One region of the [Pantoea] beijingensis genome, then DNA from elsewhere that is predicted to be linked to it. Evidence: predicted binding sites of a transcription regulator. Region 1 holds the regulator's gene; each other region holds the start of a gene.
The links. The regulator LexA, encoded in region 1, represses DNA repair genes until DNA is damaged. The targets are predictions, from matches to a motif close to TNCTGTATGTACATACAGNA.
Positions count from the first base shown of each region.

Region 2: a site for LexA is predicted at 1,157-1,176, ahead of umuD (translesion error-prone DNA polymerase V autoproteolytic subunit). Genes of this name have one in related genera too.
Region 3: a site for LexA is predicted at 1,510-1,529, ahead of J1C60_RS09900 (metal-dependent hydrolase). Genes of this name have one in related genera too.
Region 4: a site for LexA is predicted at 1,826-1,845, ahead of J1C60_RS07705 (DinI-like family protein). Genes of this name have one in related genera too.

Region 1 covers NZ_CP071409.1:3,731,346-3,734,473, reverse strand. The annotation lists gene plsB (glycerol-3-phosphate 1-O-acyltransferase PlsB) at 1-309, opposite strand, end outside; gene J1C60_RS16910 (diacylglycerol kinase) at 438-806, shown strand; gene lexA (transcriptional repressor LexA) at 913-1,521, shown strand; gene dinF (MATE family efflux transporter DinF) at 1,638-2,960, shown strand.
Region 2 covers NZ_CP071409.1:1,750,375-1,753,502, reverse strand. The annotation lists gene otsB (trehalose-phosphatase) at 1-630, opposite strand, end outside; gene umuD (translesion error-prone DNA polymerase V autoproteolytic subunit) at 1,193-1,612, shown strand; gene yghU (glutathione-dependent disulfide-bond oxidoreductase) at 1,686-2,552, shown strand; gene umuC (translesion error-prone DNA polymerase V subunit UmuC) at 2,743-3,128, shown strand, end outside.
Region 3 covers NZ_CP071409.1:2,197,925-2,201,052, reverse strand. The annotation lists gene J1C60_RS09905 (L-cystine transporter) at 1-721, opposite strand, end outside; gene J1C60_RS09900 (metal-dependent hydrolase) at 899-1,489, opposite strand; gene kduD (2-dehydro-3-deoxy-D-gluconate 5-dehydrogenase KduD) at 1,696-2,457, opposite strand; gene kduI (5-dehydro-4-deoxy-D-glucuronate isomerase) at 2,510-3,128, opposite strand, start outside.
Region 4 covers NZ_CP071409.1:1,719,854-1,722,981, forward strand. The annotation lists gene fliE (flagellar hook-basal body complex protein FliE) at 1-158, shown strand, start outside; gene J1C60_RS07695 (hypothetical protein) at 220-411, opposite strand; gene cspE (transcription antiterminator/RNA stability regulator CspE) at 777-989, shown strand; gene J1C60_RS18685 (YnfU family zinc-binding protein) at 1,137-1,328, opposite strand; gene J1C60_RS07705 (DinI-like family protein) at 1,531-1,770, opposite strand; gene J1C60_RS07710 (hypothetical protein) at 2,055-2,351, shown strand; gene iraP (anti-adapter protein IraP) at 2,425-2,715, shown strand; gene J1C60_RS07720 (CsbD family protein) at 2,763-3,011, opposite strand.

The sequences.
Region 1 (3,128 bases):
CTTTACCGATTCCAGATTAGGTACAAAGTAGGGGAACACGCGTGGGCCTTCATGAATAAAGACATGACGCGGCAATTCCGTCCCATCTATCTCCAGCGGTTCCAGTGGATCGGGCAGATTATGGATACGGCACTGCGCTCGCAGTGCAAGGAGATCGGCCTTTGAATCATAAGGCAACACATACATAATAGGGTGCGAGGTATCGAGCCCCAGTTCAGCTACCGGATCGGCCGGAATAGCCTTGCTCTTCACCAAAAATGAGAGCGGTAAATTCAGTAACTTATAATAGAAATTACGCCAACCTGACATAGATAACATGAAGCCTCTTGTTAGCAAAGCGCGGCAAGCATACCAGAAAGTGCCACCAAGATCTGTGGCATTGCAATTTGCGCATCATCCCCAAATTGACGTTAAACATCTCAAAGGGTTCAATTAATATGGCAAATAACGTAACGGGTTTGACTCGTATCATCAAAGCAGCGGGTTATTCCTGGCAAGGATTGCGCGCAGCATGGCAGCATGAAGCCGCGTTTCGACAGGAGTCGATAGCGGCGCTAATCGCGATTGTGATTGCTTGCTGGCTCGAGGTTGATGCCGTAACTCGCGTGTTATTAATTGGTTCCGTGCTGCTGGTTGTGATCGTGGAGATTCTGAATAGTGCCATTGAGGCGATTGTTGACCGCGTTGGTAGTGATTTCCATCCTCTCTCCGGCCGGGCAAAGGATATGGGCTCTGCTGCGGTCCTGTTAAGCATTCTGCTTGCCCTCTTCGTCTGGATAATGTTGCTGTGGCCACTTTTACGATAGCCTGCTCAAAATTCCACAAATCGCTGTTTTTTTGACTCATTTAGGTTTTCAAGCCACAAATACCTGTATATACTCACAGCGACTGTATAAACAACCAGGGGGCGGAATGAAAGCACTAACAGCAAGGCAGCAACAGGTTTACGATCTGATTCGTGATCACATTAATCAGACTGGTATGCCGCCTACGCGTGCGGAAATTGCTGCGCAACTGGGTTTCCGTTCCCCTAATGCTGCGGAAGAACACCTGAAGGCGCTGGCACGCAAAGGCGTAATTGAAATTGTTTCCGGTGCTTCACGCGGTATTCGTTTGATGATGGAAGACGAAACGGGTCTGCCACTCATTGGTCGGGTGGCCGCGGGCGAACCGCTTTTGGCGCAGGAGCATATTGAATGCCACTTCCAGGTGGATGCTGGTTTATTTAAACCGCATGCTGATTTTCTGCTGCGTGTTAGCGGTATGTCCATGAAAGATATTGGTATCATGGACGGCGATTTACTTGCGGTGCATAAAACGCAGGACGTGCATAACGGACAGATTGTGGTTGCGCGTATTGATGATGAAGTTACCGTTAAGCGATTGAAAAAACAAGGAAATACGGTTCAGCTTTTGCCAGAGAATAGTGAGTTTCAACCAATTGTTGTCGACTTGCGTCAGCAATCTCTGACCATTGAAGGTTTGGCTGTTGGGGTAATTCGTAACGGTAACTGGTTATAAAAGTAGTGCAGCTTGCACGCTGATGGTATCGGCGTGCGTTTGAGTGGATGTTTTTGTATCCGTTGCATCCGTTCACGCATCCTCCAATAAAAGGGCATTTCGCGTTCTGAATGCTTATGCGACTCTTTTCCGTAGCTGATAAAAATCTGTGGCGTCTTGCACTACCGATGATCCTGTCAAATATCTCTGTGCCATTATTGGGCCTGGTTGATACCGCCGTTATTGGTCATCTTGATAGCCCCGCGTATCTTGGCGGTGTGGCTATTGGTACGACCGCCACCAGCTTTCTGTTTATGCTGCTGTTATTCCTGCGAATGAGCACGACAGGATTAACCGCGCAGGCATTTGGTGTGGGCAATAAACCCGCGCTGGCACGTGCGCTGATGCAACCTTTATTCATCGCACTGGTTGCCGGGGCATTTTTTGTCCTGTGTAAAGAGCCCTTAAGTCATCTGGCGATCCGTATCGTGGGTGGTAACGGTGAAGTGCTCTACCAGGCTCATCAGTTTATGTCGATAAGGTGGCTAAGCGCACCGGCAACGCTGGCGAATCTTGTGATACTGGGTTGGTTGCTGGGGGTGCAGTATGCGCGTGCGCCGGTGGTATTGTTGGTGGTCGGCAATCTGGTCAATATTCTTCTCGATTTGTGGTTTGTAATCGGGCTGAAGTGGGGGGTGGCAGGCGCTGCTGCTGCAACGGCTATCGCCGAGTATGCCGCTTTAGTGGTCGGGTTATTGATGATTTGGCGCGTGCTCAAACTGCGAGGTATTTCACTGTCGCTACTGTGCCGCAGCTGGCGTGGCGATTTTTCTCGCCTGCTGCGCCTGAATCGCGACATCATGTTGCGATCTTTGCTGTTACAACTCTGTTTTGCTTCACTGACTATTTTGGGTGCACGTTTGGGGAGCGATACCGTTGCGGTGAATGCGGTCTTATTGATGTTCCTCACCTTTACCGCCTATGCTCTCGACGGATTTGCCTATGCGGTGGAGGCCTATTCAGGGGAAGCATATGGTGCCCGTGATGGCAGTAAGTTGCTCAAAGTATGGCATGCCTCTTGTCGGCAAGCGGGATTAGTTGCCCTCTTTTTTTCACTGGTCTACGCCCTGATCGGGGAGTGGATCGTTTCGATGCTGACATCATTGCCGTCGTTGCGCGAGCTGGCTGGGCACTATCTGATTTGGCAGGTGGTTTTACCGTTGATTGGTGTCTGGTGCTATCTACTGGATGGCATGTTTATCGGCGCGACGCGTGGTAGTGATATGCGTAATGGCATGGCGGTTGCGGCATTGGGTTATGGCCTGACGCTGCTGACATTGCCGTGGCTTGGGAATCATGGGTTGTGGCTGGCGGTGATGGTGTTTTTGATGCTTCGGGGGATAACACTTTGGTGGATCTGGCACCAGCATTGGAAAAAAGGGAGTTGGTTCCCCAGCTGATAGACGTAATGCTGTTTTCCATCCGTTGATGATGGGTTCGAATATTGCTAATGCATTCAGGATGTTGTGCTTATTTTTAGTTTCTATTTTGGGATTTTTATCTGCCTTTTCGTCTCATTGCAATAATATGAACTACAATTAAAACTGTAATCAGCAAGTAGACAGCGT
Region 2 (3,128 bases), 2.0 Mb from region 1:
CACTACAAGGAATCCTGCCTCATCGGTTAAATCATCCCCAATAAAAACCGGTATCCGTCCGGTAAAAGGTGCTTCACGCATGAAGGCCTTAATCGCAGCACCCTTATCAATACCCTGTGGCTTCAGCTCCACCACACATTTACCCGGCTGCAGCGCCAGCTCCGGGAAACGCTCAACCATTGACTGCGCCAGTTGTAAAACCTGCGCTTCATATTGCATTGCCTGACGATAGTGCAGCGCAAAGGCCATACCCTTTATTTCCACCTGCGTCCCGGGCCAGCCCGCGATACTGTCAGCGAGAATATCACCCAACTCTTTTGTCACTGCCGCAGGCAATGCGGTGCAATGCAGTTCGCCTTTAACATCTCGGCGTTCAGCGCCGTGCACACCCGCAAGCGGTACATGCAGCGGTGATATCAGGACGTCCAGCTCTTTCACAGGACGTCCTGATACCAACGCCAGCGCACCTTGGCTCAGGGTAGATAAGGATTGCAGCATTTGACGGACATTTTCAGGGATCGAGACCTCATCAGGGCGTGGTTTAATCGCTGCTAAGGTGCCATCAACATCGAAGAAGAAGGCATAAAGACCGCCACTTAACGACGGTAAAACAGCAGATTCGTTGGTCACACTCTTCCTCCGGTCAGGATATTTTGAGCAAGCGTACAAATACCACTTGCCAGCACATGAGGAGATTTCTGATGTCCGACGTGAGGTTACCGAGGCCAGTGACAGGAAGCGTGGAACGTTTACCACGCGGGTGACTGAAAGGAATACGACAAATTGACTATTTTAGGATGTTTTCTCCTCACCCAACCTTCACTCATCGTCCGGCGTCATGCCAGATCCTGTCTTCTCATGGCGCTCTCGGGCCAAACTGCGAACAACATCACAATTAAGTATAGGCACTGTTTCGGCTTCCGCCAGTTGTGCTACAGCGTTAATTTCTATGAGGAGGGCGATTGCGACCCGATTCACTCGTCAGACACGGGATAAAATCGCCACGTTGAAAGCACCGGTTCTACCCGGTAATAGTGGCCTTTGCTGCCCCCCCCTCGGCACTTCTGCTGTCACCATGGACGTTAAATACTCTGGCAGAACAATGCCATGATGGTTTAAGGAAAGATAAAACTTGATCGTTGTCAGAAATTGATAATACTGTATATAAATACAGTTATATTGAGCCTGAATGATGATACTTTTATATCCCGCAGAACATCCAATATCCCGGGAGTTACCGCTGTATTCGGACCCGGTCGCCTGCGGATTCCCCTCCCCAGCTGCCGACTACGTCGAGCGTCGCCTTGATCTGAACGCACATCTGATCAAACATCCCAGTGCGACCTATTTCATCCGGGTCGCGGGTGATTCCATGCAGGATGCAAATATCAGCGACGGCGATCTGCTGATTGTCGATAGCGCCCTGAAACCGGAACATGGCCGTATTGTCGTCGCCGCTATTGATGGCGAATTTACGGTAAAGAAACTGCAGCTACGGCCTAACGTTCAGCTGTTGCCCATGAACCCGCGCTTTTCACCCATCGTGCTACGCAATGAAGAAGAACTGGAAATTTTCGGCGTCGTCACCTTCATTATCTATGCAGCCGCTTAGTTTTTTAAGCGATGTGGCGATCGATACAGGGCATTCTGGCCCCCTTTACTCAGCGAAAAGGCAAGTAATTATCATGACGGATAAAGAATATACGCCCCCTAAAGTCTGGACGTGGGACCCCGAAGGCAACGGCATCTGGTCCAAAATCAATCGTCCGATTGCCGGACCGACCCATGATGCCACCCTGCCTGTAGGTAAACATCCTCTGCAGCTTTATTCCATGGGTACGCCGAACGGCCAAAAAGTGACGATCCTACTTGAGGAGTTACTGGCGCTTGGCATCAGCGATGCGGAATATGATGCACATCTGATTCGCATCGGCGAAGGAGAACAGTTCTCTTCCGGGTTCGTAGACGTTAATCCTAACTCTAAGATCCCGGCGCTGTTAGACCGCTCAACCTCACCGGCAATTCGGGTATTTGAGTCCGGTGCTATCCTGCTTTACCTTGCAGAAAAATTTGGCCACTTTTTACCTAAAGACCTGGCGGGCCGAACTGAAGTCGTAAACTGGCTTTTCTGGCTGCAGGGCGCGGCACCTTATCTCGGTGGCGGTTTTGGTCATTTTTACCACTATGCGCCCGTGAAGCTCGAATATGCCATTGACCGCTTTACAATGGAAGCAAAGCGCCATCTCGATCTACTAAACCGCCAGCTTGCCAACCATCGTTACATTGCCGGTGATGAATACTCGATTGCCGATATCGCAATTTGGCCCTGGTACGGCAATTTAGCAAAGGGGCAGCAGTATGGTGCAGGTGAGTTTCTGGACGTCCTGAGTTATCCCCATTTGCAGCGCTGGACGCAAGAGATTGACCAGCGCCCCGCCGTGCAGCGTGGCCGTATCGTTAATCGCACGTGGGGTGAGCCATCAGAGCAACTTCATGAACGTCATGATGCCGCCGATTTTGAGCTACGCACTCAAGATAAACTCGGTTCCTGATGATACCCGAGGAGCCAGATCATCGCGGTTCTGGCTCCGTATCCGGCTGGGCGTAACCTTTTGCTCTGCCCTTCGTAGGTGAAAATGGAAGCCGCCCCGGAAATTTCCGTAAGAGAATGTTAAGCACTGCGGAAGCAAAATGACAAATAAAATAGCTTATAACGCCACCTTTGACGGCTGATAAATAACCATGTTCGCACTCGTTGACGTTAATTCATTCTATACCTCATGTGAGACGATATTCCGCCCCGATTTACGCGGCCGCCCCGTGGTGGTGCTGTCCAATAACGATGGATGTATTATTTCTCTCAGCCGCGAAGCCAGGCAACTTTCTCTGAACATGGGCGCTCCCTATTTCAAATTACGCGAGGAGTTACAACGTCACAATGTCGTGGTCTTCTCATCCAATTATGCGCTATATGCCGATATGTCTAACCGCGTGATGGAAACACTGGAACGTCTGGCGCCGCGTATTGATGTCTATTCTATTGATGAAGCCTTTCTCGATTTGACCGGTGTCGAGCACTGTATGCCACTGGCACAGTTTGGTCACGATGTGCGGGATACACTGCTACG
Region 3 (3,128 bases), 1.5 Mb from region 1:
CGCCATAAGGCGTCAGCTTCATAACCTGACGTACCAGTTTCATCACCCAGGATTGCAATGTGTCAATCGCGGTTAAGACGCGCTGGCCTTTCACTTCATCATCTTTCAGCAACTGTAACGCCGCCACGCCGAGGAAAGCGGCGAAAATAACGACACTGATGATTGACGTTGGTTTGGCACCTGTCAGGTCGGCAAACGGATTTTTGGGTACAAAGGAGAGTAGCAATTGTGGGACGGTCAAATCGGCGACTTTGCCGACGTAGTTGTTCTGTAGCGCAGCCAGACGCGCATTTTCCTGCGCCCCCTGCACCAGACCTTCCGCGCTCAGACCAAACAGATGTGTGACGAACACCCCAACCAGCGATGCAATCGCCGTTGTGAACAGCAGTACGCCGATGGTCAATACGCTAATCTTGCCCAGCGAAGAGGCGTTGTGCAGGCGCGCGACCGCGCTAAGGATTGAGGCGAATACCAATGGCATCACAATCATTTGCAGTAATTGCACGTAGCCATTACCGACGATATTGAACCAATTGATAGACTCTTGCAGTACCGGGGCGTCTTCGCCATAGACCAGTTGCAGCACCAGTCCAAATGCGACACCCATAACCAAACCAGCGAGGACTTTTTTAGACAAACTCCACTGGGTTTGCCCCGTTTTTGCCAAAAGTAATATCAGGGCAATAAATGCCACAATATTGAGAATGAGCGGTATGTTCATCCTTATTTCTCCATAAAACAGCCGTTCGTATTATAACTCGTCGGCTTTTAAGCTGTGTCATTACCAGCGCGGAATAAGTTTCCAGACGCGCCATGTTGGTGCATGGTAGCAGCTCGTTATGGTGCACCATTATATTCAAATAGAATTGTTTATTACTTTTTGCATTAATTAGCGTGATTAATGTTCAATATGTTTGTTTATTAATCTATCGAGATTTCCCTGTACGGTATTAATCACCTGTGTGGGCCAACCAGATGGACCAAAAGGTGTCATTCCCGGCGGGAACCAAATGGCGTAACCCACCAACGCGAGACACAATACGCGCTCCAACTGATTACTTTTTTGACTATTAAGCAAAGGAAGGCGAAAACGCCAGCGGCATGGCCAAAGTAGTGGCACGCCGGCGGGGGTTAGCATATCGGCCACAATATGACTGAGATAGCCCAGTACCAGTCCTTGCAGAGCATCTGCAGGGACTAACCAGCCGCGCGGGATATTGATCTGAAATAGGGCGAGCCCCGCGATAATTGCCAGTAAGCTATGGGTAAAGCCACGATGGCCAAAAGCGCGCGCAATGGGCTGAGATATCCATTTCAGGCGCTGGCCCAGCAAAGATTTAGGGTGATCGATATCCGGTAACAGACAGGTTAATAAAGCTGCCGGGATAACGTGCCACCAGTCGCCGTTTGCCAACTCTGGCGTCAGTTCGGCGCGTTTCGCAAATATAGCACTGGCAATGGCAAAAATAAGGTGGCCTTCGGCCGTCATGGGAGTAACCTGGCTGCAATAACTGTCAATGCATCCAGTATAGGGGATATATCCAGTAAAATGAACGAGTGACGCTGTAACAATATTTAAAAAATACCCCACCGTGAAACGCCTGGTGCAGAACCTGGCAATCTCATTGCACGTAAGCGGGAGCTGACCGAATCACTAACCGTCACGATTAATGATTCGGATGCGTCAAGGGCGGTTTACCGCGCCAGCCAGCCACCGTCTACGGCCAGGGTATAACCGCTGATGTAGTCTGATGCCGCCGAGGCGAGGAAAACAACAGCGCCCATCATATCTTCCGGTTTGCCCCAACGACCCGCGGGGATGCGGCCAAGGATCTCCTGGCTACGATCCTCATCGTTACGCAATTGCTCGGTATTATTGGTGGCCATATAACCCGGTGCGATAGCATTGACGTTAATGTTGTGGCGCGCCCACTCATTGGCCATTAAGCGCGTTAATCCCATCACTGCGCTTTTCGACGCGGTATAAGAGGGAACCCGAATGCCACCCTGAAAAGAGAGCATTGAAGCAATATTAATGATCTTACCGCCGCTGCCTTGCTTGATGAATTGACGGGCAACCGCTTGTGAAAGGAAAAATACCGTTTTACTGTTGATGTTCATCACATCGTCCCAGTCCTGTTCACTGAAATCGATGGCATCTTCACGACGAATTATTCCCGCATTGTTAACCAGGATATCGATACGACCAAAGGCCGCAATGGCGTCCTCAATGACTTGAGGAACACACTGGGTGTCGATAAGGTCAGCATCAATTCCGTAAAAGCGGCGGCCTATCGCTTCAACACGTGCCTGCGTATCATCAGGACCGGAGCGGTTAACGCCAATGATGTCACAGCCCGCTTCCGCTAAGCCGATAGCCATCCCTTGTCCGAGGCCCGTATTGCAGCCAGTGACCAGAGCTACTTTGCCTGCAAGGTTAAATGCATTCAGAATCATTCTTTACTCTCTTATTCCAACGTGTAGCCAGAGCAGAACTGGCCGAATAAAATTAGCGGATTTCGCTGACTTTTACGTGATCCATGTCGTCAAAGACCTGGTTCTCGCCGACCATTCCCCAAATGAAGGTGTAGCGCTTGGTGCCTACGCCCGAATGTATTGACCAACTGGGGGAGATGACCGCCTGCTCGTTATGCACCAGTAAATGTCGGGTTTCCTGCGGCTGGCCCATCATATGAAAAACGGCGGTTTCCTCATCCATGTCGAAATAAAAGTAAACTTCCATTCGGCGTTCATGAGTGTGGCACGGCATGGTATTCCATAAGCAGCCCTCATCCAGCTTGGTCAGCCCCATGGTGAGCTGGCAGGTTGGTAAGACATCCGGCACGATAAATTTGTTGATAGTGCGACGGTTGCTGGTGGACGGATCGCCAAGCGTCGAGGAAGAGGCCTCTTCCAGCGTGATTTTTTTATCGGGATAGCGCGTATGTGCTGGTGCGCTGTTGTAATAAAATTTGGCAGGATGGCTGGCATCAATGCTTTTAAAGATAACGGATTTTGCGCCCATACCGATATACAGCGCCTGCTCGTTATCGATTTCCCAGGTTTTACCATCGACATCAATCACGCCGGGGCCACCGATATTGATAATGCCCAGCTCGCGGCGCTCC
Region 4 (3,128 bases), 2.0 Mb from region 1:
GCACGCAGGCCCAGAACTTTGAGTTGGGCAAGCCGGGAGTCGCCCTGAATGACGTGATGGTAAATATGCAGAAATCGGCAGTTTCAATGCAGCTAGGTATCCAGGTCCGCAATAAACTGGTTGCGGCGTATCAGGAAATGATGAATATGCAGGTTTGAATCTGTAACTTGCCGACCTCACTATTTTGGCGCAACGTGTGTGGGCCAGTCACCTTGCCCATTAGCGCATTGACGCCTGACATTTTTTCTTAAGTTCCTGCATGGCGGCAGGCGGCATAGGTGCGGTCATCATGCCGTGGTAATTCCAGCATTCTCGAGTTTCATGCTGGAATACTGTCGGCTCAACAGGTGTTTTTGAGCAACCCGTTACCGTAAGCGCAAGCAGACCCAGTGCGGTGTATCGCCATTCCATGTCATTTCTCCCTTTTAGTAAACGTATCATAGCGTAAAAACCGACGGTAGGTGACCTTTGTTAATTAAAGGAGTAAATGGTGCATGATCCCCAAAAACCCAAATCCAAATCGTTCAATAATAGAAATAAATAGCTTTAATTGACGATAATGCTTGCTTAAAAAAGTGATGCGTGTGTAAATAGCGACTCGGTTTGTGGTACAGACCTATTTATGCCAAGCGGTTTTATTAAAGCAGTTCTCAGTTCGAGCGTTATCTTAGATATCTCTTTTCCTGAATCTTCTTATTACCTTGCTCATAAGTATTATCTGCAAAGCAATCCTGTCCGCCTGGTTATCAGGCCAACGAAATTCAGAGGAAAGTATTATGTCTAATAAAATGACTGGTTTAGTAAAATGGTTTAACGCTGAGAAAGGTTTTGGCTTTATTTCTCCTACCGATGGTAGCAAAGATGTATTCGTACATTTTTCTGCAATCCAGGGTGATAACTTCAAAACGCTGGACGAAGGTCAGAGCGTAGAGTTCTCTGTTGAGAACGGCGCTAAAGGTCCTTCAGCGACCAACGTTGTTGCACGCTAAGACGCAACATAGCAGGGTGCTTACGATAGCGAAGAGGGTATATTACCCGAGCAGTTAAGCCCCTGTGAGAAAAACCCGCCTCGTGCGGGTTTTTTTACGTCCGTAGTTCACGCAGTGCCAGCATCCAGTCATTTTCGCCATCATATATTATGATGTGCTTTTCGCTGTCTTACTTTGGCTTGCCGTAAAATACGCGCCACAATGAGAACATATCATCGTGTGGTCTTTGCTGATTTTTGATGATAATTGCTTATCCGTTAAGGCGCAGGATGGGCATTTTATTGATTTAGTTCGCGTTCTGAAAAACCGTAAGCTATCGAGATTCAGCATTGTAGTCATCTAATGGATGGTTTAGCAGCCAGCTTACGCGCTAATTGTGACAAAAGATCTTCATACCCCACGATCGTCATATCCTTCATACGCCATCCCCGCGCTATATTATCCGGTCCTTCCATGGACCTGGCCTTGTCGCCATCGAACGGCATCCGGCGCGGCATTGATATCGAACGTTAACGGTTATCGATATCCCGGTACGGTGCGTTTAATCTGCCACCAACCACATGTCTGCTTCTTCAAACATTTCTTCAATAATACGTGCCATAATCGCCTTATCGCTTTTACTGGCATCGGTTTCGATCGCGTTGCGCTGCATCGGTTTGACTTTTACCTGCGCCTCCGGAAAAGCACGATGAATGCGTTTTTCTAACTCTTCATGGATAATTTCATTGGCATTGTTAAGTCCTGCCACGTTGCGTTTATCATAAATCAACTCGACAAACATTTTTGCAAACCTCTTTGAGCGATCACACGGTTTTTCTGTTTTGGGGGGCTAATAATACTGGATAACGATACAGTATCAATGGCTGAGCGAAGTTTTGTGATGCAATTACGTGCTTAAGGCAAAAAATACGCGCCAACTGGCACTCTGTAGACCGTGCTTGCAGGACATCCAATGCAGTTTATTGCATTTTGTGTATATACTTCCTGTCGCCTCGCCACTGATGCTGGCGGGGATCGCTAAACACGGCTGTGAAACGCAGCATGAGAGACGACTCAGGAGCCACCATGGCAGCAAAGCACCCGACGGGTAAACATTTAAAAGCAGAAGTGCTGCATGATAACAAATCCCTGCTGATCTTTGTGGTGAAGGGGACGCGTATTGAGGACATGCCATATGATGATAACGTCGATTATCCGGGCGAAATGTTAATGGCGCTACCTGAGCTTACAAGCGCTTTCGATCGTGAATTGGATGAGATGTTGAGCGAGGCGAACAGCGGCGATGTGCTGGTGTTGGTATGTCCAACGGACTCCGTCTTTACTTATGGCTATTCACGCGTTAAGACGATGATCGCCAAATAATAAGATGACAGACCGATGCCATTCGTTAGCCTCTTCAGGTGATAGCGTAGGGTAAATAAACAGGGGAAGCAGTATGAAACAGTTGGTAATCGACATTTTACTGAAGATGGCAAAAATGGATGTGGATGCCAAAGAACTTACGGCGCAGGTTGAAGCGCAATCGCTGCTGATCGCCGCGCTAATGCTTACTGCCGGAAAACAGGGCTCAAACTCTATTTCTGAAAATGTACAAAGTGCCATTATGGCGGCGTCAACGTCTTCAACTGAATTTTTGCAAACGGACGTGGATTTACTGTTGACACATGTGAATCGTTTATTAGCGGTAACACGTTATGTCGATGAAAAATCAGAGATAGAAGAGTAATTCCCACAAGGCAGTGCCTGCTGCCGCAGACACTGCCGTGAATCACGTTATTTACGGCCGATCACTTTACCCAGCACAAAGCCTACGCCAACGGCAATGGCCAGCGAAGCGAGTGGAGAACTCTTTGTTTGTTCCTTCACGCTGTCGACAAAATCATCAACTACATAACTTCCGCGGGCAAGTTGTTTGCGAACCTTACCTTTTATTTCATGCTCCGGTGAGCGGGTAGCTTTACCGAACTGCTCCTGGCCGGCACCGATAGCTTCATCAACTTTGTCTTTTGCCTGTTCAAACATATGCTCTCCTTAATGAGTGAGTCCTCTTTCGAGACATTGTTAAGCATAGACCATTGGTGCGTGGGTGGCAGATTTCAAAATTGAACGTGTTATCGTTATCTTTTGCATGAATACGTG